Regions from separate parts of the Streptomyces sp. NPDC091282 genome, predicted to be linked through region 1. Evidence: riboswitches for the same ligand, from Rfam matches in the RefSeq annotation. Region 1 holds a riboswitch; each other region holds the start of a gene.
The links. Region 1 has a riboswitch for ZMP and ZTP ahead of ACIQOE_RS15745 (glycine hydroxymethyltransferase). Riboswitches for the same ligand answer to the same signal wherever they lie in the genome.
Positions count from the first base shown of each region.

Region 2: linked by a shared signal. The riboswitch ahead of ACIQOE_RS39300 (phosphoribosylaminoimidazolecarboxamide formyltransferase) and the one ahead of ACIQOE_RS15745 (glycine hydroxymethyltransferase) in region 1 are both predicted to bind ZMP and ZTP.
Region 3: linked by a shared signal. The riboswitch ahead of ACIQOE_RS34100 (bifunctional 5,10-methylenetetrahydrofolate dehydrogenase/5,10-methenyltetrahydrofolate cyclohydrolase) and the one ahead of ACIQOE_RS15745 (glycine hydroxymethyltransferase) in region 1 are both predicted to bind ZMP and ZTP.

Region 1 is NZ_JBIVUX010000003.1:412,621-420,290, reverse strand. Features, by position in the region: gene ACIQOE_RS15770 (phosphatase PAP2 family protein) at 1-172, opposite strand, end outside; gene ACIQOE_RS15765 (FAD-binding oxidoreductase) at 333-1,724, shown strand; gene ACIQOE_RS15760 (decaprenylphospho-beta-D-erythro-pentofuranosid-2-ulose 2-reductase) at 1,733-2,488, shown strand; gene ACIQOE_RS15755 (2'-5' RNA ligase family protein) at 2,509-3,087, opposite strand; gene trpS (tryptophan--tRNA ligase) at 3,274-4,287, opposite strand; gene ACIQOE_RS15745 (glycine hydroxymethyltransferase) at 4,429-5,883, opposite strand; ZMP/ZTP riboswitch at 5,916-6,005, opposite strand; gene ACIQOE_RS15740 (glutathionylspermidine synthase family protein) at 6,069-7,253, opposite strand; gene ACIQOE_RS15735 (hypothetical protein) at 7,261-7,608, opposite strand.
Region 2 is NZ_JBIVUX010000013.1:139,699-147,368, forward strand. Features, by position in the region: gene ACIQOE_RS39290 (phosphocholine-specific phospholipase C) at 1-69, opposite strand, end outside; gene ACIQOE_RS39295 (EF-hand domain-containing protein) at 313-837, shown strand; gene ACIQOE_RS39300 (phosphoribosylaminoimidazolecarboxamide formyltransferase) at 869-2,023, opposite strand; ZMP/ZTP riboswitch at 2,054-2,142, opposite strand; gene ACIQOE_RS39305 (hypothetical protein) at 2,240-3,235, opposite strand; gene ACIQOE_RS39310 (DeoR/GlpR family DNA-binding transcription regulator) at 3,335-4,099, opposite strand; gene ACIQOE_RS39315 (MFS transporter) at 4,190-5,401, shown strand; gene ACIQOE_RS39320 (deoxynucleoside kinase) at 5,526-6,188, shown strand; gene ACIQOE_RS39325 (ABATE domain-containing protein) at 6,274-6,867, opposite strand; gene ACIQOE_RS39330 (MBL fold metallo-hydrolase) at 6,954-7,670, shown strand, end outside.
Region 3 is NZ_JBIVUX010000009.1:127,953-135,622, forward strand. Features, by position in the region: gene ACIQOE_RS34090 (sigma-70 family RNA polymerase sigma factor) at 1-96, shown strand, start outside; gene ACIQOE_RS34095 (CU044_5270 family protein) at 89-1,075, shown strand; gene ACIQOE_RS34100 (bifunctional 5,10-methylenetetrahydrofolate dehydrogenase/5,10-methenyltetrahydrofolate cyclohydrolase) at 1,076-1,924, opposite strand; ZMP/ZTP riboswitch at 1,951-2,033, opposite strand; gene ACIQOE_RS34105 (nuclear transport factor 2 family protein) at 2,206-2,571, opposite strand; gene ACIQOE_RS34110 (hypothetical protein) at 2,743-3,039, shown strand; gene ACIQOE_RS34115 (ABC transporter ATP-binding protein) at 3,093-4,871, opposite strand; gene ACIQOE_RS34120 (S-(hydroxymethyl)mycothiol dehydrogenase) at 5,054-6,142, shown strand; gene ACIQOE_RS34125 (MBL fold metallo-hydrolase) at 6,142-6,771, shown strand; gene ACIQOE_RS34130 (hypothetical protein) at 6,795-7,322, opposite strand; gene ACIQOE_RS34135 (SDR family NAD(P)-dependent oxidoreductase) at 7,373-7,670, shown strand, end outside.

The DNA of each region.
Region 1 (7,670 bases):
GCAGCCAGGTACGCCGTCGCGCGCCGTCCGCGGCGGCACCGGCGAGGCCCGCCGCGAGCCAGAGCGCACCGTGCTCACCGGCGAGGGAGAGACCGCGCGCGGCCGACGCGACGCGTGGATCGGCACCGCAGGCGTGCAGCGCGGAGAGGATCCGGTGGTCCATGTCGTCCATTGGACTCACTGTTCACCTCGACTCCCCAAAAGCTACGACCCTATTGATCGACATTCCGATAATCACCCGTTTCGGGGAGTCAGGTGATCTTCCGTAACGCTGGGGCATACCGCACGCATCACACCCATACGGGGGCGATACGGTCGGCCTCATGCCTGGAATGCCTGGAGGGTCCGCAGATCCCGCCGCGTCCGCACCTCCCGGAACCGCCGTCCCCGTCACGGGCTGGGGCCGCACCGCCCCCACCGTCGCCCGCCTGATCCGTCCCCGGACGTACCAGGAGGCGGCGGACGTGATCCGGAACTGCGGGGCCCGCGGGGGTATCGCGCGCGGGCTGGGGCGCGCGTACGGGGACGCGGCGCAGAACGCCGGCGGCGCCGTGCTCGACATGACGGGCCTCGACCGCATCCACGCCATCGACGCCGACGGCGGCATCCTGCTCTGCGACGCCGGGGTCTCCCTGCACCGCCTGACGGAGGTGCTGCTGCCGCTCGGCTGGTTCGTCCCGGTGACCCCGGGGACCCGCCAGGTGACGGTGGGCGGCGCGATCGGCGCCGACATCCACGGCAAGAACCACCATGTCTCGGGATCCTTCTCCCGTCACGTGCTGTCCTTCGAACTCCTCACCGCGGACGGCCAGGTCCGCACGGTGAGCCGCGACACCCCGCTGTTCGACGCGACGGCCGGCGGCATGGGTCTGACCGGAGTGATCCTCACGGCGACCGTCCGCCTCCTCCCGGTCGAGACGTCGTACCTGACGGTCGACACCGAACGCGCCGACGACCTCGACGACCTGATGTACCGCCTGACCACCACGGACCACCGCTACCGCTACTCGGTCGCCTGGATCGACCTGCTGGCCCGCGGGGCGGCGACCGGGCGCGCGGTGCTCACGCGCGGCGACCACGCGCCCCTGGAGGCGCTCGGTGCGGGCACACGCGCCGGGCGTGCACCACTCGCCTTCCGCTCCCGTCAGCTTCCGGCCGCCCCCGCCTTCGTCCCGGAGGGCCTCCTGGGCCGCACCACGGTCGGGCTCTTCAACGAACTCTGGTACCGCAAGGCGCCCCGCGCGCGCACCGGCCAGCTCCAGCGCGTCTCCACGTTCTTCCACCCCCTGGACGGCGTCCCGCACTGGAACCGCGTCTACGGCCGCGGCGGCTTCGTGCAGTACCAGTTCGTCGTCGGATACGGCCAGGAGGAGGCGCTGCGCCGGATCGTGGCCCGGATCTCCGAGCGCCGCTGCCCGTCCTTCCTCGCCGTCCTCAAGCGCTTCGGCGACGCCGACCCCGGCTGGCTCTCCTTCCCCGTGCCCGGCTGGACCCTCGCGCTCGACATCCCGGCCTCGCTGCCCGGCCTCGGCGCGTTCCTCGACGAACTCGACGAGGAGGTGGCGTCCGCCGGCGGCCGGGTCTACCTCGCCAAGGACGCCCGGCTCCGCCCCGACCTGCTCGCCGCGATGTACCCGCGGCTCGCCGACTTCCGCGCGCTGCGCGCGGAGTTGGACCCGCGCGGGGTGTTCGTCTCCGACCTGTCCCGCCGCCTCGGCCTCTAGGAGCTGTCATGAAGGACGCCTTCGGAATGCCCCAGTCCCTGCTCGTGCTCGGCGGTACGTCCGAGATCGCGCTGGCCACCGCGCGCCGGCTGATCGCCCGCCGCACCCGCACGGTCTGGCTGGCCGGCCGCCCCTCGCCCGCCCTCGGCGCCGCCACCGAGCAACTGCGCGCCCTGGGCGCCGAGGTCCGCACCGTCCCCTTCGACGCGCTCGACCCCGAGTCCCACGAGGAGGCCCTCGGCAAGGTCTTCGCCGAGGGCGACATCGACATGGTGCTGCTGGCCTTCGGCGTCCTGGGCGACCAGGCCACCGACGAGCGCGAGCCGGTGCAGGCCGTGCGGGTGGCGCAGACCAACTACACGGGCGCCGTCTCGGCCGGGCTGGTCTGCGCGCGGGAGCTGCAGACGCAGGGGCACGGCTCCCTGGTGGTCCTGTCGTCGGTCGCCGGTGAGCGGGCCCGGCGCTCGAACTTCATCTACGGCTCCAGCAAGGCGGGCCTCGACGCGTTCGCGCAGGGCCTCGGCGACGCGCTGCACGGCACCGGCGTGCACGTGATGGTCGTACGGCCGGGCTTCGTGCGGTCGCGGATGACCGCGGGGCTGGCCGAGGCGCCCCTGGCGACGACCCCGGAGGCGGTGGCGACGGCGATCGAGACGGGGCTGCGCAGGCGCTCGGAGCTGGTGTGGGTGCCGGGGGCGCTGCGGGTGGTGATGGCGGCGCTGCGGCACGCGCCGCGGCCGCTGTTCCGGCGGCTGCCGATCTGAGGGACGGCCGGGGGCAGCGGCTACCGGCTGGCGATGGTGTCCCGTTCCGAGTGCCCGGCCTGCGGCGGCACGACGGCGCCGCCGAAGACGTACTCGCGCAGCTTGCGCCACACGCCGTCGAGCCCCTGCTCGTACAGCGCGAAGCCGGTGCACGGCCACGCGGCCTCGTACTCGGCCAGCTCGGCGAACGCCCGGTCCATCGCGGCCTCGTCGATGCCGTGCGCGACGGTCACGTGCGGGTGGTAGGGGAACTGCAGCTCGCGGTCGAGCGGCCCGGAGGATTCCCGGACCCGCTGCTGGAGCCAGGAGCAGTCGTCCGCCCCCTGCACGACCCGGACGTACACCACCGGCGACAGCGGCCGGAAGGTGCCGGTGCCGGACAGCCGCATCGGGAAGGGCCGGCCGGCCGCGGCGACCTCGCCGAGGTGCGCCTCCACGGCGGCCAGTGACTCCGCGGCGATCTCCGTGGGCGGCAGCAGCGTGACGTGCGTCGGGATGCCGTGCGCCGCGGCGTCGCCGAAGCCCGCGCGCCGCTCCTGGAGCAGGCTGCCGTGAGGCTCCGGGACCGCGATCGAGACGCCGATCGTTACGGTCCCCACGTCATCTCCTGTCGGTCGTGATGATCGGACGTGTGCCGGGTTCGTACACTGCCGTCCGGCTATCGACTGTACGGCCACGGCCGCCTTCCGGGCAGCCGTGGCCGAAGTGATGTGCAGCGCTCCCGTGCGCTCCCCGGGGCGCCCCGAGCGCCCCTGGCGCTCCGCTCGGCGCGGTCGGTACCGCGCTCAGTGCTTGGCGGGCAGGAAACCGACCCGCTCGTAGGCCTGGGACAGGGTCTCCGCGGCGACCGCGCGGGCCTTCTCCGCGCCCTTGGCGAGGATCGAGTCCAGCGTCTCCGAGTCGTCCAGGTACTGCTGGGTGCGCTCCCGGAACGGGGTGACGAAGTCCACCATGACGTCGGCGAGGTCCGTCTTGAGCGCGCCGTACATCTTGCCCTCGTACTCCTGCTCCAGCTCGGCGATCGTGCGGCCGGTGAGGGTGGAGTAGATGGTGAGCAGGTTGGAGACGCCCGGCTTGTGCTCGGCGTCGTAGCGGATCACGGTGTCCGTGTCGGTGACCGCGCTCTTGACCTTCTTCGCCGTCGCCTTCGGCTCGTCGAGCAGGTTGATGAGGCCCTTCGGCGTGGACGCCGACTTGCTCATCTTGATCGCCGGGTCCTGGAGGTCGTAGATCTTCGCCGTCTCCTTGAGGATGTACGGCTTGGGGACGGTGAAGGTCGCGCCGAAGCGGCCGTTGAAGCGCTCCGCGAGGTCGCGGGTCAGCTCCACGTGCTGGCGCTGGTCCTCGCCGACGGGCACCTCGTTGGCCTGGTAGAGCAGGATGTCGGCGACCTGGAGGATCGGGTACGTGAACAGGCCGACGCTGGCGCGGTCCGCGCCCTGCTTGGCCGCCTTGTCCTTGAACTGGGTCATCCGGCTGGCCTCGCCGAAGCCGGTCAGGCAGTTCATGACCCAGGCGAGCTGGGCGTGCTCCGGGACGTGGCTCTGCACGAAGAGGGTGCAGCGGTCCGGGTCCAGGCCGGCCGCGAGCAGCTGGGCCGCGGCGAGCCGGGTGTTGGCGCGCAGGTCGGCGGGGTCCTGCGGGACCGTGATCGCGTGCAGGTCGACGACCATGTAGAAGGCGTCGTGGGACTCCTGGAGGGCCACCCACTGGCGGACGGCGCCGAGGTAGTTGCCGAGGTGGAACGAGCCGGCGGTGGGCTGGATGCCGGAGAGCACGCGGGGTCGGTCAGAGGCCATGCTCACCATTCTCTCAGAGGGTGAGGGCGGGATCGGCCCGGTGGTGGGGGTGGTTCCGGAGCGCGGGGGCCGCGGGCCCGGCGGGGGCCCGTCGCGCGGTTCCCCGCGCTCCTTCAGGGGCGCTGCCCCGACCGGCGTCGATCAGCCGAGGTCGATCTCCGGGTACAGCGGGAAGCCGGCGACGAGATCCGTCGCCCGCTGAGCGATCTCCGCCGAGACCTTCTCGTCCAGGACGTGGGAGGCCTTGGACGGGGCGCCGGACTTCGTCGTGCCCGGCTCGGCGGCGGTCAGCACGCGGTCGATCAGGCCCGCGACCTCGTCCATCTCGGCGGTGCCGAGGCCGCGGGTGGTGAGCGCGGGCGTGCCGATGCGGATGCCGGAGGTGTACCAGGCGCCGTTCGGGTCGGCCGGGATCGCGTTGCGGTTGGTGACGATGCCGGAGTCGAGCAGCGCCGTCTCGGCCTGCCGGCCGGTGAGGCCGTACGACGACTCGACGTCGATCAGGTTGAGGTGGTTGTCCGTGCCGCCGGTCACCAGCGTGGCGCCGCGGCGCATCAGGCCGTCGGCCAGCGCGCGGGAGTTGTCCACGATCCGCCGGGCGTAGTCCTGGAAGGAGGGCTGCCGGGCCTCGGCCAGGGCGACGGCCTTGGCGGCCATGACGTGCGGGAGCGGGCCGCCGAGGACCATCGGGCAGCCCCGGTCGACCTGGTCCTTGAGCGAGTCGTCGCACAGGACCATGCCGCCGCGCGGGCCGCGCAGCGACTTGTGGGTGGTCGTGGTGACGATCTGGGCGTGCGGGACCGGGTCGAAGTCGCCGGTCAGGACCTTGCCGGCGACCAGGCCCGCGAAGTGCGCCATGTCGACCATGAGGGTCGCGCCGACCTCGTCGGCGATCTCCCGCATGATCCGGAAGTTCACCAGCCGCGGGTAGGCGGAGTAGCCGGCCACCAGGATCAGCGGCTTGAAGTCACGGGCCTGGGCGCGCAGCGCGTCGTAGTCGATCAGGCCGGTCGCCGGGTCGGTGCCGTAGGACCGCTGGTCGAACATCTTGCCGGAGATGTTGGGGCGGAAGCCGTGGGTGAGGTGGCCGCCCGCGTCCAGGGACATGCCGAGCATCCGCTGGTTGCCGAAGGCCTGCCGCAGCTCGGCCCAGTCGGCCTCGGTCAGGTCGTTGATCTGGCGGACGCCGGTCCTCTGGAGGAACGGCGCCTCGACGCGGTCGGCGAGGACGGCCCAGAAGGCGACCAGGTTGGCGTCGATGCCGGAGTGCGGCTGGACGTAGGCGTGCCGGGCGCCGAACAGCTCGCGGGCGTGCTCGGCGGCAAGCGCCTCGACGGTGTCGACGTTGCGGCAGCCGGCGTAGAAGCGGCGGCCGACGGTGCCCTCCGCGTACTTGTCGCTGAACCAGTTGCCCATCGCGAGCAGGGTCGCCGGGGAGGCGTAGTTCTCCGAGGCGATCAGCTTGAGCATCTCGCGCTGGTCGTGGACCTCCTGGCCGATGGCGTCGGCGACGCGCGGCTCGACCGCGCGGATCACGTCGAGGGCGGATCGGAACGCGGTGGACTCGGTGGACAGGGGCGCGGACTTGTCAGTCATTCGGGACCTCCGGACATGTCGTTCGGCACTCACGGTTCGGCCCAGGCGCACGGCACTCGGTCAGTCGCGGGCCGCTCCCCGATGGTCGGTCCCATCCCAGCGCGCCAGTCACGGCCCGCTGGTCACACTACCCGGCGGGCCCGTCCCGGGGGGCTGGACGTCCACCAGTCGGGCGGCCCTGCCCGTCAGAGGATCACGTGGGGCAGGAAGCGGGCCTGGTCGTCCGTGACCAGGCCCCGGGACTCGCGGATGCCCAGGCCCGCCGCCTCCTCCCCCACCACCCACGCGCCCAGCACCACGTGGTTGCCGTCGAAGGCCGGCAGGGGAGCCAACTCCTGGTAGCAGCAGGCCTCTTGGCGTACGACGGGGGCCTCGCCCGGCGGATGCACCCGCACGCCGTCGCCCTCCCGGCCCAGCAGCGGCTTGCTGACGTAGCCCTGGCCGGCCGCCAGCTCCCGCGGGCCGTCGACGTAGGCCGGCAGCAGGTTCGGGTGCCCCGGGTACAGCTCCCAGAGGATCGCCAGCAGGGCCTTGTTGCTCAGAAGCATCTTCCAGGCCGGTTCGATCCACATCGTGGTTCCGGTGCCGCCGCCGTTGTCCAGGGTGTCCAGGACGTGGCCGGCGAAGGCGTCCGTGGTGAGCCATTCCCAGGGGTAGAGCTTGAAGCAGCTGCGGATGAACCGGAGACCGTTGTCCACGAAGCGCCCGGACAGGGTGTCCCAGCCGATCTCCTCCATGGAGATCCACTCGGTGTCCAGGCCCGCCTGCTCGGCGGTCTCCTTCAGGTAGGCGACCGTCATGAGGTCCTCGCCGAGTTCGTCGGCGGCGGAGTGGGCGAAGTGCAGGGGCGCGCCGGGCGGGAGCAGCCGGGCCTGCCGCCGCCAGGCTGCGACGAGGCGTTCGTGGAGGCTGTTCCACTGGTCGGCGCCGGGGAAGCGGTCCTCCATCCAGAACCACTGGGCCGAGGCGGCCTCCACCAGGGAGGTGGGGGTGTCGGCGTTGTACTCCAGGAGCTTCGGCGGGCCGCAGCCGTCGTGGCGGAGGTCGAAACGGCCGTAGAGGGAGGGGAGTTCGGCGCGGCGGTGCCAGGACTCGGTGACGGCGGCGCGTATCCGGGGATCGGTGAGGCCCAGTTCGGCGAAACGATCCTGCGCCACGATGTGCCCGGCCGCCGCCAGACACATGGCGTGCAGTTCGCCGACCACGTCCTCCAGCGCCTCCACCTCCTCCAGGGTGAAGGCGTAGTACGCGCTCTCGTCCCAGTAGGGGTGCAGGGTCCCGTCGGGACGGCGGGTGAGGGGGTAGATCACCCCCTGGCTCTCGACGGTCCGCTGCCAGCCGGGGCGGGGTTCGACGGTACGGCGCTCCATCGCGGGATCAGCCGCCCGAGCCGCCGTGACCGCCGCCGTGACCGAAGCCGCCGCGGTGGACGCCGTGGCCGCCGGACGAGCCGCCCGACCCCTTGGCCGGCACGGTGAACGAGCCGCCGCTGACCCAGCCGCTCTTCTTCTTGCCGCCGTAGTAGTAGGCGCCGTCGGCCGAGGACTTCGCGGAGCGGCAGTTCTGGTCGGAGACGACCCGGTAGCCCCTGGCCGCGGTGTAGCTGTCGCGGTCGACGCAGCGCTTGTCGGGCTCGGAGGAGCAGGCGGTGAGGGCGGCGGCCAGCAGGCCCATTCCGCCGAGGACCACCGTGCCCGAGCGGAGCTGTCCGCGTGCGTCGGCCATGTTCGTCTCTCCCCCGTCGGCCCGATGTCCGGCGCCAGCTTAGACGAGCGGCCCGACGGCCC
Region 2 (7,670 bases), on a different contig from region 1:
GTTCAGGATCGTGGTGGCGGCGGTGCCGCCGGCGATCTGAAGAAACCTACGGCGGTTGAGTTCTGCCATGGCGTGACGACCTCTGTGGGTGGAGGGGAGTCGAGGGGCGTGCCAAGGACAGCGGTCTCCGCGTACGGGAGGGAGATTGCCGTCCGACGGCCGGCCGTACAGCCGGAGAAGGGAAGGTTACCCTCCGACGGACTGCGCCCCTTCGGGTGATCGCCGCTGGTGCCGCCGCGGCTCTCCGGTCGTCGCCGCCTACCTTTCCTGGTGATCATCCAGGAAGCCGGGCCGCACGGAAGGACGACCACCATGGGCGCGTATCAGACCAGGGCTTTCCGCCTGTTCGATCTCATCGACACCAGCAAGAACGGTTACATCGACTACGAGGACCTGCCGCGTGCCGCCGGCGATCCGGGCAGCGCGGAGGACCAGCGGGCCCGTATCGTCCGGACGTTCATCGCGGGCGTCGCGAAGGCCGCCGACTCCAACATGGACACCCGGGTGACCAGGACCGAGATGATCTCCTGCGTGGAGAAGACGATGGTCGGGAAGTCGGTCTCCGGTCTCCCCGGCTACGTCCGCGAGGTGACGGCCGGAGTCTTCGCGCTGATGGACGCGGACGGAAACGGCAAGATCGGCAAGAGCGAGTTCGAGAAGTACCTCAAGTCCCGGAACGTCACCGATCCTGCCGCCACGGCCGAGTTCGCGCGCCTCGACCGCGACAGCGACGGGTCCCTCACCCCTGAGGACCTCGACCACGCCATGCACCGGTTCTTCACCGCCCCGGAGAACGACGTGCCCGAGCACTGGATCCTCGCCGCCTTCTCCGCCTGACGCCCCGGGATCCTGCCCGCGGAGGCGGCCGTCAGTGGTGGAACAGCCTGAGGCCGGTGCGGGCCAGCGTGATCCCGTGCTGTCGGCAGGCTTGCCCGACCTCGTCGGACCTGATGGATCCGCCCGGCTCCGCGATGTACCGAACACCGTGCCGCCGGGCGTGATCGACGTTGTCACGGAACGGCAGGGCGCCGTCGGAGGCGAAGGCCACCCGGTCGAGCCGCCGCATCCATCGAGCGCGTTCGTCCGCGGTGAACTCCCCCGCTGGAGCGGCCAGCGCCTCCGCCAACCGCCCTTCCTCGTCCGGCGTGAGGTCGCCCTCGATGAAGCGGATCCGCCAGTTGATGCGGTCCTGGCGCCGGATGCCGGGGCGGAAGGACAGCGCGCGGACTTTCGGGTGACGGCGCAGCCACCAGGCGTCGGCCTTGGCACCGGCCAGACGGGTGCAGTCGACCCGGGACTGCTGACCGGCACCGATGCCCAGCGTCACGCCGTCCCGCACGTAGCACACGGAGTTGGACTGGGTGTAGCGGAGCACCGCCAGCCCCAGCACCAGGTCGGCCGCAGCCTCGGCGGGGAGCATGTCGCCACCGTGGCCCAGCAGTTCGGCGGACAGCTCGACGTCGTCGCGCCGTTGTGTCAGGCGCAGTCCGAAGACCTCCCGCGTCTCCTCGCCCGGCGGCACGAAGCTGTCGTCCGCCTCCATGATCAGGAAACGGCCGTTCTTCTTCTTGCTGAGCCGCTCGACGGCGCCCGGCTCGTATCCGGGAGCGATGATGCCGTCGCAGACCATGCCGGTCAGCAGTTCGGCGAGTTCGGCATCGACGGGGTGTGAGACGGCGGCGAAGTCACCGTAGGAGGATCTGGGATCGGCGTCCCGCGCCCGCAGGTAGGCACCGGCCAGCGCGCCGACTTCGTGCCCGGCGACCCCGTGGAGTTCCGCGGCGACTTCGTCGACGGCCCCGGAGACTGCCGCGCCGGCCGGCGAGACGTGCTTGAAGGAAGCAGCCGCCGGCCTGCCCAGTGCCCGGCCGGCCTCACGCACGAGCTGCCACGAGTTCAGGGCGTCCAGCATGTTGATGAACGACGGCTCTCCGTGCAGCAGCCGAACCGGCCACCTGCCCGGGGTCACAGGGCCGGTATACGCAGGCTCCTGTTGCGGGTTGAGTCCGTAGCGCAGTTCCACGTCTTGGCCTTCTCAGCGGGACATCGCTGACGGAGACGCCCAGGCGGTCGACGCTCACATCGGATCAGGCACGGCCGCTCCCCGGTGGTTGTCCACCTGCGCCAGTCGCGGCCCAGGACAACTCTAGCGGCGGGCGGCCCGCCTGACATTCCGTTCATAAGTTGTCGTTGCGCGGCCGATCCTCTGCGGCCGCGCAGCCGGTTGACGTCTGGGGGTTCAGCTTGACGATCTTCCACTCCAGGAATCGTCGAGTGCCCTTCCAGGGGTGCGCACCATGAGCATCTCGTCGATGCAACTGCGCAGCCCGGCGTCGGAGGGATCGACCCAGGTGAGCCATGGCACCGGCTGGAGCAGGTCGTCGTATCGACGGATGCCGGGGTCGGTGAGGAGGGTGCGAAGTTCGTCGGGGGCCGGGTCGGTGACCAGGCAGAGCCAGGCCAACCCGGCGCCGATACGGACCTCGGGCGGCCGCCCGGGATGCGACCACAGGTCATGCGCCCACGTGTGAGCGAGCTCATCCCGGTGTTCACGGGCGAGTTGGGCGATCGCCAGGATCAGGCTCACCCGGACCACCGCGTCGTCTTCCCGCGCCAGTCCGGACTGCAGAGCCGAGGAGACACGTGAGTGCTCGCCGGTCGCGGCCGCCAGGACGTAGGCCGTCACGAAGCGGACCTCGGGGTCGGGGTCCGAGAGAAGGGGGAGCAGAAGGTGCAGGTCGTCCGTGACGGCCTGACGGGCTGCCTGGATCGTCCAGTCCACGGGGCACATCGTGCTGCCCTCGACCACCGACGGGTCCTCGGCGACCTGGAGCAGGCCTTCCCGCGAGCCGTCGCCCATGTGCTGACACCGGCCTGTCTCCGCGACCAGGCGAAGAGTTCGGGCACGGAGTCCTCGGTGTCCGCTCGTCGCGATCCGGAGCAGGAACGGCACCGCCAGTGCTCCCACCGCGGTCGTGCCGCCCTGGTGGTGAAGACATGTCCAGAGCCGCGACAACGCCCTGTCCGCCGTCTCGGCGTCGTCGGAGGCGAGCGTGGTGAGGAGTCCGGGGATCTCCTCGCCGGGGCCGTAGAAGTGCGGGAACCGCCGCCAAGGCACCTCGTCGTACCTCAACCCGTCCTTGACCTGCCGTGAGATCGCACCCACGGCCGTCCGCACGTCGCAGTCCGCTCCGACCCACCGGTCGGGCCAGCCGGCCCAACGGTCATCGTCCATGGACTGGCCTTCCCGTTCCACCGACAGCATCCGAACCCCGAGAAGTCCGATGACTCATGATCACGCAGGCGGAGGCTGTGGCACGCCCGGCGGGACGGTTCATGCGGTGACGACCTCGATGCCGGCTTCCCGGAGTGCGGTCAGTTGGGCGGGGTCGGCGGTGGGGTCGGTGACCACCGCTTGCATGATCGCCGGCGGGCCGACGTACGCGCGCGCGGTCCGGCCGATCTTGCTGCCGTCGGTGGCCGCGATCACGCGGCGTGCGGAGGCGACGGCCGCCTTCTTCACCATCGCCTCGTCGAGGTCGTAGGCCGTCAGTCCGTCGTCGGCGGTGAGGCCGCAGCAGCCGAGGACGGCGGTGTCGAAGCGCAGCGCCCCCAGCGAGGCCAGGGTCAGCGGTCCCACGAGTGCCCCCTCGGGCATGCGTGGCTTGCCTCCCGGGACCAGGAGTTCGGTCGGTTCGGGGCTCTCGGCCAGGACGGCGAGCGCCTGGAGCGACAGCGGCATGACCGTGATCTTCCGTCCTCGCAGCAGGCGGGCGACCTCCAGGCAGGTGGTGCCGCTGTCGAGCAGCACGGTCTCGGCGTCGGTGACCGAGGAGGCCACCGCGGCGGCGATACGGCGCTTGATGTCGACGGCCTCATGGACGCGCAGGGCGAACGGCGGCTCCTCACCGCGCAGCAGCAGTGCGCGGGCACCGCCGCGCATCCGCTCCAGGACCCCCTGTCCGGCGAGGTGGTCGAGATCGCGGCGGATGGTCATCTCGGAGGCGCCCGTCAGGCGTGCCAGGTCCGTGACGGTGATCGTCCCCGCGTCCTGGACCTGCTGGGCGATGAGGCGATGCCGTTCCGCAGTGCTGCTCATAGCCGTGATTCAACACCATCGTCATCGAACATACGAGATGTGCGATTGACCGTGTTTCAAACATCGCTGATGTTCGTTATGGTTCTCGGCATGGACAGAGGGCTGCGCGTCGCACGCGCCGTGACATTCGTGTATTTCATCCTCAACGGCACACTGCTGGGCATGTGGGTGGTGATGATCCCCGCCGTCGAGGAGCGCGTGGGTATCAGCCACGCGACTCTGGGCGGCTTCCTCGTCCTGCTCGGGGTGGGCGCCTTCGCCGGCATGCAGCTCGGCGGCAGGCTGTGCGACCGGATCGGCTCCCGCCTCGTCGTACCCGGCGCGGCGGTGCTCTGCAGCGCGACCCTCGTGCTCCCCGGCCTCGCCGACCGGCCCTGGGCCCTCGGAGCCGCTCTGCTGGCCTTCGGCTTCGGCAACGGCACCCTGGACGCCAGCATGAACGCCCACGCCGTGCAGGTCGAACACGCCTACGGACGCCCGGTGATGTCGGCCTTCCACGCCACGTTCTCCGTCGGCGGCGTCCTGGCCGCACTCGCCGGTGCCGCCGCCTTCGGTCTCGGCTGGGGCGTGCCCGCCGCACTCATCGCCGTCGGCGCCCTCAGCGCCGCCGTCTCCCTGGGCGCGGCGCGCGGCCTCCTGCCGGCCACGCCCCACGACCCCGCGGACGCCTCCGAGGCAGGCGCGCCCGTGCGCGGCAGCCGGGCCGTTCCGACGAGGATCTGGTTGCTGGCCGTCCTGGCGTTCCTGATCATGCTGTGCGAGGGCGCCGCCAACGACTGGAGCGCCCTGCACCTCAAGACCGTGCTCGGCGCACCGGAGAGCACCGCCGCCTTCGCCTACGGCACCTTCGCCGCCGCCATGACCATCGGCCGGCTCCTCGCCGACGGCATCTCCGCCCGCTTCGGGTCGGCGAACGTGCTGCGCCACGGATCGGCCCTGGCCGCCGTGGGCATCACGCTCGTGGCGCTCGCCCCGTGGATCCCTGCGGCCCTGGCGGGCTGGGCCCTGTTCGGCCTGGGCCTGTCCGGCTGCGTCCCCCAGCTGTTCAGCGCCGCCGGACACGCCGAACCGACCGCGGCCGGAGCCAACGTGTCACGGGTGGCCGGGCTCGGCTACATCGGCATGCTCGCCGGTCCCGCCGTCATCGGCTGGCTGACCCACGTGATGGCCCTCAACCACACCTTCCTGCTTCCGGCGCTCTTCTGCGTCGTCGCCGCGGCGGCGGCCGGAGTCCTGCGTACGCCCGCGGCCGGCGGCCCCGTCACCGACGCCCGGCCCCGATCCGCCGAGGCGGCTTCCTGACGGCTGCGGCGCGGCGCGGGTGACAGACGAGGGGTGCTTTTGTGGCTCTGCGGCGCCTCGTGGTTTTGTTGAGGGTCGTCGGCGGACCTCGCTCACGGCCCTGAGACCCCTGGAGAAGTGAGGCATGTCGGTGATCGTCGTCGGAGGCATGATCGGGATCGGCAAGACGAGCGTCGCCGAACTGCTCGCCAAGGAACTGGGCAGCAAGGTCTTCTACGAGAGCGTGGACGACAACCCGATCCTGCCGCTGTTCTACACGGCGAGCCCCGAGGAGATACGGGCCAATCGCTACCCCTTCCTTCTCCAGCTCTACTTCCTGCGGACCCGGTTCGCCTCGATCAAGGAGGCGTACCGGCAGAACGACAACGTCCTCGACCGGTCCATCTACGAGGACTGGTACTTCGCCAAGGTCAATCACGACCTGGGCAGGATCAGCGCCCTGGAGATGCAGGTGTACGAGGGGCTGCTCGACGAGATGATGCGCGAGATCGAGGGCCTGCCGTACCGCAAGGCACCCGATCTGATGGTCTACCTCACGGCGAGCTTCGAGACGGTGATGAGCCGCATCGGACTGCGCGGCCGCGACTTCGAGCAGGACCACGCACTCGTGGAGTACTACCGGGCACTGTGGTCCGGGTACGACGCGTGGGTGCACGAGCATTACTCGGCAAGTGACGTCCTGGTCATCGACATGAACAGCACCGACGTGGTGAACAACCCGGAGGACGCGGCGCGCGTGACCCGGCAGGTCCGCGACGCCCTTGCGGAGGCCGGGCACCGGGCCTGAAGCTTTTCCGTTCTTCTGAAGCAGTGCCGGGGGCCGGGGCGACGCGCCTCAGTCGCCGCCCGGCATCGGCCGCACGGTCCGCGCGTCACTGAGCAGTGGCGCGGCGGGCGTAGGCGCGGGCGGCGCGGGCGCGGTCGCCGCAGCGGGTGGAGCACCACTGGCGGCGGCCGTAGCGCAGCAGGTAGCGGTTGCAGGGTGCCGAGCCGCAGGCGGTGAGTCGGTCCGCGTCGGGGCCGGTGAGCAGGTCGGAGGCGTCGGCCGCGAGAGTGGCCAGGGCGTGGTCCACGATCGCGGTGGTGGGGTGGACGGCGGCGCGGTAGGGGCCGGTCCTGTCGTCCCACCGCAGCAGCGGGGCGGTGGGGACGCGGGTCATCGCGTCGTTGACGGCATCGACCGCGGCGGGAAGGGCGGGCAGCCCCTCGGCGCGGGCGGCGAACAGCGATCTGATCTGTTCGCGCAGCGAGCGCAGTTGCGCCGCGCACATCTCCCGCATACCGGCGTCGACCGGAGCGAGACCGCGTTCCGCCAGCCAGTGATTCGCCTGTTCGGGAGCGCCGAGAAGGTCGACCGTGTTCCCGCCCGGCAGCGTGATCGCACTGTTGGCGAGGGCGAGAGAGAGATGCTCTTCCTCGCCCTGCGCGGGCGGCGGGCCGGGCTGTTCGGTCACGGACTCCTTCATGTTCCTCATGGTACGGGTTGCACGCATCCGTGAGAAGCGGTTACGGTCGTCTCACGTTTCGACGATACCTATCCGTGAGGTGCCCGGTGTCTTCTCTCCCCGCGACGACCAGCCAGTTCCCTGTCCGTGTCTTCGGCGGCCCGACCGCCCTCTTCGGGTACGGCGGCCTGCGCTTCCTGACCGATCCGACCTTCGACGCCCCGGGCGACTACGGCCGTCCCGACGGGCGGTTCCTGACCAAGACCGCGCCCTCCAGCGGCACCCCCGCCGATCTCGGTCCCGTCGACGTCGTCCTGCTCTCCCACGACGAACACCCCGACAACCTCGACACCTCCGGCCGGGCCCTGCTCGCCGACGTCCCGCTCACTCTCACCACTCCTGGTGGCGCGCAGCGTCTGAAGGAGAAGGCCAAGGGCCTGGCCGACTGGGAGTCCATCGAGCTGGACCGTCCCGGCGGCGGCACGGTCACCGTGACCGGCGTCCCCGCCGTCCACGGTCCCGGCCCGCGTGCCGAGGTCGAGCCGATCACCGGCCAGGTCGTCGGCTTCATCCTGACCGGTGAGGGTCTGCCCAGCGTCTACGTCAGCGGCGACAACGCCTCCCTCGACGCGGTCAGGGAGATCGCGGGGCGATTCGCCCCCATCGACACCGCCCTCCTCTTTGCCGGCGCCCCCCGCTTCCCCGCACTCTTCGACAACCAACTGATCGTCCTCGACAGCGTCCAGGCCGCCGAAGCCGCCCAACTCCTCGGCGCCCGCCGCGTGGTACCCGTCCACTACGACAGCTGGGCCCACTTCACCGAA
Region 3 (7,670 bases), on a different contig from region 1:
CGGCTGCACCGCGCCCGCCGCCGGCTCAGAGCCGAGATCGACCGACTGCGCCCCCCTGCCGCCGAGGCACTCTCCGAGGGACACCGCCATGGCTGACGAACTCGACCTGCTGCGCACCGCCGACCCGGTACCCGCCGGCGGCCCCCACTACGGCGACGGACCCTTGGACCACACCGCCGAACGGCACCTCGCCCGGCTGCTGCACGACACCCCGCGCCCACGCCCCCGGCCCCGGTCGCGGCGGCTGGTCTGGTCGCTCGCCGCGGCCCTCGCCGCCGCCGTCACCGCGCTCGCCGTGCTCCAGGGCGGTCCCGCCGGCACCCCCGCGGTGGCCGCGCCCCGCCCGCTCGCCGTCCGCGCCCACTCCGCGCCCGTCCCGCTGGCCGACGTCGCGGAACTGGCCGCGGCGGCGGCCCGGGACGGGTCACCGGCCCTGCGGCAGGGCACGCACGTGCAGTCCTGGAGCCTCGGCATGAGCGACGGCAGGCCGCCGGTCACGCTGCCCGAGGAACGGGTGGTGCGCTGGGCGGCGGACGGCACCCACACCGAGGTCGTCGTGGCCACCGACCCGGCCCGCCCCGGCCGCCCGGTCCTCACCGACGACGGCGACCGGACGCGGCCGGTCGAGGACGGCCACGTGCTCAGCCGCCGCACCTTCCCGCCGATGTGGGGCGACGCCCCGCCGTACGGCACACCGCCGCACGACCCGGCGAGGCTGCGCACCTACCTGACCGAGCTGGCCGGCGGCGGCACCCGCACCCTCACCACGCCGGAGCTCCTGGACGCCACCCGGGAACTGCTGGACAACTGGACGCTCGGCGCGCGGGAGACGGCCGCCCTGGCCGCGCTCCTCGCCGAGGCCCCCGGACTGCGGCCGGCCGGCCGGGTCACCGACCGGCTCGGCCGGACCGGGCAGGCGTACGTCCTCGACGCGGCCCCGGGCGGGCGGCGGATGCTGATCCTGGACCCGGCCACCGGCACCGTCCTCGGCCTGGAGACCACGTTCACCCGCGACGACCCCGAGTACGGCGTGCGGGCCGGTGACGTCATGGACTACAGCGCCTGGATGCGCTGATCACGCCCCCAGCTGCCGGGCGGCGGCCTCGACGGTCTGCTCCAGCAGCACGGCGATGGTCATCGGACCGACCCCGCCCGGCACCGGAGTGATCAGCGAGGCCCGCTCGACGGCGGAGTCGAAGTCGACGTCGCCGACGTTGCCCTCGTTGTAGCCGGCGTCGAGCACCACCGCCCCCGGCTTGATGTCCTGGCCCCGGACCAGCCGCGGGCGGCCGACCGCGGCGACCACGATGTCCGCCTCCCGCACGGCGGCCGGCAGATCACGGGTACGGGAGTGGCAGTAGGTGACGGTGGCGTCGCGGGCGAGCAGCAGCATGCCGGCCGGCTTGCCGAGGATCGCGCTGCGGCCCACCACCACCGCGCGCTTGCCGGCCGGGTCGACGTCGTACGCGTCCAGGAGGCGCAGGATGCCTCCCGGCGTGCAGGAGACGAAGCCCGGCAGCCCGAAGCTCATCGTCGCGAACGACGCGAAGGTGACGCCGTCCACGTCCTTCTCCGGCGCGATCGCCTCGAACGCGGCCCGCTCGTCGATGTGTTCGCCGACCGGGTGCTGGAGCAGGATGCCGTGCACCGCCGGATCGGCCGACAACTCCCGCAGGACGGCGACGAGTTCCTCGGTGGTCGTGGCGGCGGGCAGCGCCACGTGCCGGGAGGCGATACCGGCCTTGCGGCTGCGGTTCTGCTTCATCCGCACATAGGTGACGGAGGCCGGGTCCTCGCCGACCAGCACGGTGGCCAGGCACGGCGTGACGCCGGTGCGCGCGGTGAGGGCGGCGGCGCGCTCCGCGGTCTCCTCGACGATCCGGCGGGCGACGGCGGTTCCGTCCATGAGTCGGGCATGGGTCATGCGGCACACTCCTGAGCTGATTCGACCTTGATCGCCCAGGCGCACGGCATCGACAGTGCGGGCCGCTCCACGGTGGTGCTCCACCTCAGCGCCAGTCACGGCCCGAGCCCAGGGTAACCGAGGCGCTCAGCGACTCCCGCGGCGATGCGCCGCCCGCAGCAGCGCTCGGAGCAGCACGGCGGAGGTGCGAGGACGGGCCCGACGCCGCTGTCCCAGCCCGGCCCGCGCCGAGAAGGTCCAGGTCAGCCGAGCGCTGACCTGGGCCCTTGCGGCCCTGGCGGCTACTCGTCCCATGCCTGGACGATGATCTGTTCGGCGATCTTCCCGTCGCGCAGCGTGATCATCGACTCGGCGAGCACCCGGACGCCGTCCGCGTACTCGCAGGACTCGCTGTAGGCGGCCCGGTCGCCCTGGACGACGCACTGGTCCAGGGTGTGCGTCATGTCCCGGCTGTAGACGTCGTCCAGCAGCGCGGCGATGTCCCCGCGGCCGTGCAGGACCCTGGGGTGGCTCGGCTGCGCGGTGCGGTCGACGATGCGGATCTCGGCGTCGTCCGCGTAGAGCGCCAGCAGACTGTTGCCCGTGTTGCCCTCGATGGCCCGGCGCAGCGTCTCGGTGTCGAACGTGGAGCCCGGCGCGGTGCCCATGGTGACCTCCAGCGGGAGCCCGCGGCCGATGCGGAGCGGGCCGCGGCAGCCCCGTCTTCGAGCCTCCTCCGCCCCGCCCGGCTCGGCAAGCGCAGGCCGCACGCTCCGCCTGACGGGTGAGCGGGAGTGCCCGCCCGTGTCCGGGCGGGCACTCCGGCCGTTGCTGGAGACATGATCTCAACACGACGTATCGTCGCCGCCGTCGGCCTTGCCGTCGGGGTCACCGGCCTCGCCGCGCCGCTGGCGAACGCGGCCGACGCGAGCGCACACGACCCCGGGAAGCTCACCGCGCTCGGCGTGCTCGACTCGGTCTCGCGCATCGGCATCCCGGCGGAGCACCAGGACGAGATCCCCAAGGTCTCGGAGCAGCTGCAGGGACTGAACGGGCTCCAGAAGCTGGGCGAACTGCACCAGCTCACCGACCTGGCCGCGCCCGCCATGGGACTGCTGCCGGGCATCGAGGCCTGACCCCGGCCGCACCCGAGGGCCGTCCCCGCCGCGGGGACGGCCCTTCGCCGTGCTCAGTGCCCGGCGGCCAGGAACTGGGTCGCCGCCAGCTCCGCGTACAGCGGATCCCCGGCCACCAGCTCCCGGTGCGTGCCCACCGCGCGGACCCGGCCCGCGTCCATCACCACGATCCGGTCGGCCGTCGTCACCGTCGACAGCCGGTGCGCGACCACCAGCACCGTGGTCGACCGCGCCACGTCGGCGACGGTGTCCCGCAGGGCCGCCTCGTTCACCGCGTCCAGCTGCGAGGTGGCCTCGTCGAGGAGCAGCAGCCGGGGCCGGCGCAGCAACGCCCGCGCGATCGCGACCCGTTGCCGCTCCCCGCCCGACAACTTGGTCCCGCGGTGCCCCACCAGCGTCTCCAGACCCTGCGGCAGCCGCTCCACCAGGCCGTCCAGCCGGGTCGTCTTCAGCACCCGCGTCACCGTGCCCTCGTCCGCCTCCGGGTTGCCGAGGAGCAGGTTGTCCCGCAACGACCCCGACAGCACCGGCGCGTCCTGCTCGACGTAGCCGATGGCCGAACGCAGCCGGGGCAGCTCCCAGTCGGCGAGCGGGCGGCCGTCGAGGGTGATCGTGCCGGACTCCGGGTCGTAGAACCGCTCGATCAGCGAGAAGACGGTGGTCTTGCCCGCGCCGGACGGGCCGACGAAGGCCGTCATGCCCCGGGCGGGCACCGCGAAACTGACCCCGTGGTGCACGTACGGCAGGTCGTCGGCGTACCGGAACCGTACGTCGGTGAAGGCGACGGCGGCCGGTTCGGCGCCGGCCGCCGGCAAGTCGACGGGCACGAAGGGCGGTTCGGCGGGCAGCTCCAGCGCCTCCCGGATCCGGGCGAGCGCGCCGGCCCCGGTCTGGTACTGCGTGACGGCGCCGACGACCTGCTGGATCGGCGACATCAGGTAGAAGACGTAGAGCAGGAACGCCACCAGCGTGCCGATGCCGATCGCACCGGTCGCCACCCGCGCCCCGCCCACCGCCAGCACCGTGATGAACGCCAGCTGCATCGCGAGTCCCGCCGTGTTGCCGGCCGCGGCCGACCACTTGGCGGCCCGCACGCTCTGCCGCCAGGACTCCTCGGCGGCCTCGTGCAGCGCACGCTCCTCGCGGGGCTCGGCGCCCGACGCCTTCACGGTGCGCAGCGCGCCCAGCACCCGCTCCAGCGACGCCCCCATCACCCCGACCGCGTCCTGCGCCCGCCGGCTCGCCCGGTGGATGCGCGGCACGATCGTGCCCAGGACGGTGCCCGCCCCGGCGATCACCGCGAGCGTGACGCCCAGCAGCACCGGGTCGACGACCCCCATCATCACCACGGTGGCGACCAGGGTGAGGCCGCCGGTGCCGAGCGCGACCAGCGAATCCGTGGTGACCTCGCGCAGCAGCGTGGTGTCCGAGGTGATCCGCGCCATCAGGTCACCGGGTTCGGTGCGGTCCACCGCGGCGATCCGCAGCCGCAGCAGGTACGACGACAGGGTGCGCCGGGCGCCGAGCACCACCGACTCGGCGGTGCGCCGCAGGACGTAGGAACCCAGCGCGCCCACGACGGTGTTGGTGATCACCAGAGCCGCCATCGCGAGCAACTTCCCCGACACCGAACGGTCGTGGGACAGGTCCTCGATCAGGCCCCGCGCCACCAGCGGCAGCAGCAGTGCGGTCGCGCCCGTCAGCAGCGAGAGCACCGCACCCGCCAACAGGGCCCAGCGGTGCGGCCGGACATAGCTCAGGAGCAGCCGGAACGCGGACGGACCGGGGCGGCCCGCGGTCCGTACCGGCACAAGGGCGTCTGCGGTGGTCACGGTGCTCCTCGTCCGGACGGTGGGCGGCCCACCAAGGCTACGTCGGTCCGCCCCGGCGCCGGGGCGGAAGGCGGTCGGCCGGGGGAAAGATCCGCGGTGACCGACGTGCTCCGTGCCGCGGCGGCCGGTCCCGCGTAGGGTCGGAACAGGCAGGTCAGCAGAGCGACGAAAGGGTCAGGTCCATGGCGCAGGAAGTACGCGGCGTGATCGCACCGGGCAAGGACGAGCCGGTGCGGGTCGAGACGATCGTGGTGCCGGACCCGGGGCCCGGCGAAGCCGTCGTACAGGTGCAGGCCTGCGGGGTCTGTCACACCGATCTGCACTACAAGCAGGGCGGGATCAACGACGAGTTCCCGTTCCTGCTCGGCCACGAGGCCGCCGGAGTGGTGGAGTCGGTCGGCGAGGGCGTCACGGACGTGGCCCCCGGTGACTTCGTGATCCTCAACTGGCGTGCCGTGTGCGGCCAGTGCCGGGCCTGCCTGCGCGGCCGCCCCTGGTACTGCTTCGACACGCACAACGCGAAGCAGAAGATGACCCTCGCCTCGACCGGGCAGGAGCTGTCACCGGCGCTCGGCATCGGCGCCTTCGCGGAGAAGACGCTGGTGGCCGCCGGGCAGTGCACCAAGGTCGACCCGGCCGTCTCCCCGGCGGTCGCCGGACTGCTCGGCTGCGGGGTGATGGCCGGCATCGGCGCCGCCATCAACACGGGCGGGGTCGGCCGCGGCGACTCGGTCGCCGTGATCGGCTGCGGCGGGGTCGGCGACGCGGCGATCGCCGGGTCGAACCTGGCGGGCGCCGCGAAGATCATCGCCGTCGACATCGACGACCGGAAGCTGGCGACGGCCCGCACCCTGGGCGCCACCCACACGGTCAACTCGCGCGAGACCGATCCCGTCGAGGCGATCCGCGAGCTGACCGGCGGCTTCGGCGCCGACGTCGTCATCGAGGCGGTCGGCCGCCCGGAGACCTACCGGCAGGCGTTCTACGCCCGCGACCTGGCCGGCACCGTCGTCCTCGTCGGCGTGCCCACGCCCGAGATGAAGCTCGAACTGCCGCTCCTGGACGTCTTCGGCCGCGGCGGCGCCCTCAAGTCCAGCTGGTACGGCGACTGTCTGCCCAGCCGGGACTTCCCGATGCTGATCGACCTGCACCTGCAGGGCCGGCTGCCGCTGGACGCCTTCGTCACCGAGACCGTCCGGCTCGACGAGGTCGAGAAGGCCTTCGACCGGATGCACGGCGGCGACGTGCTGCGCTCGGTGGTGGTGCTCTGATGACCACCCGCATCGAACGTCTCGTCACCGCCGGGCAGTTCACCCTCGACGGCGGCACCTGGGACGTCGAGAACAACGTCTGGATCATCGGCGACGAACGCGAGGTGATCGTCATCGACGCCGCCCACGACGCCGAGGCCATCGCCGAGGCCGTCGAGGACCGGGTCCTGAAGGCGATCGTCTGCACCCACGCCCACAACGACCACATCGACGCCGCGCCCGCCCTCGCGGACCTGACCGGCGCCAAGATCTGGCTGCACCCCGACGACCTGCCGCTGTGGAAGCTCACCCACCCCGACCGCGATCCCGACAACCACCTCACCGACGGGATGGTCATCGAGGCGGCCGGCGCCGACCTGACCGTGCTGCACACACCGGGCCACGCGCCCGGCGCCGTGTGCCTGTACGAACCGGGGCTGGCCACCGTCTTCACCGGCGACACCCTCTTCCAGGGCGGTCCCGGCGCGACCGGACGGTCCTACTCGCACTTCCCGACGATCATCGACTCCATCCGCGACAGGCTGCTCACGCTCCCGCCGGAGACGAAGGTCCTGACCGGACACGGCGACCCGACCACCATCGGCGCCGAGGCCCCGCACCTGGCGGAGTGGGTGGCCCGCGGCCACTGAGCCGGACACCGCTCGCGGAGGCGTCAGGCCTCCGCGAGCGGCAGGCGTCCGGAACGGCCGGGCGGCAGCGCCAGATCCGCGCGGACGGCCGCGTAGAAGCCGTCCCGCCCGTCGCGCTGCCGCTCCAGCAGGGTCCGCCACGCCTCGGGATCGCGCCGCTCCTCCCGCAGGAACCGCTCCATCGCCATCACCGCGAGCACCCACTCCTGGCCCTTGGCGACCACCGCGGGGCTGCCCAGCATGATGAGCCGCTCGCCGTGCGGGTCACGGGCCGACTGGGCCTCGGCCAGCAGGGGTGCGGCCTCCCGCGGGGAGAGCGGGTGGGGGTGCGGGTCGTTGCCCAGGTGGGCGGCGACCCGGTAGTCGACGGAGACGGTCCGCTTGAGCGCCTGCGCCCACTCGGCGTACACGGTCAGCCGGCGCTCGTCCCAGCGCGCCTCCTGCTCCCGCCGGAACCGCACCCGGTCACCCCGCACCACCGCGAGATACGAGCCGAGCGCGCCGATCACGACGCCGATGAGGGCCGGGAGTTGCTGCCAGAACGCGGTCATGTCGGCACGGTATCTGTCCTGTTGATCGTCGGGGCCGTACGGTCGTCGTCATGACCGGACTCAATCGCTTTGCGGGACACGGGGTTCTCGTCACGGGCGCGGCCCGCGGCATCGGGGCGGCCGTCGCCCGGCGGCTGGCCGAGGAGGGCGCCCGGGTGCTGGCGGCCGACCGGGACCTGCCCGAGGCGGAACGGACGGCCGCCGCCCTGCGCGAACAGGGCCTGGCGGTCGAGGCGTTCGGCTGCGACGTGGCCGACCGGGACTCGGTGACGGCGGCCGTCGAGCGGGCCGTCGGCGCCTTCGGCGGACTCGACGTACTGGTGAACTGCGCCGCGCACTGCACCCCGG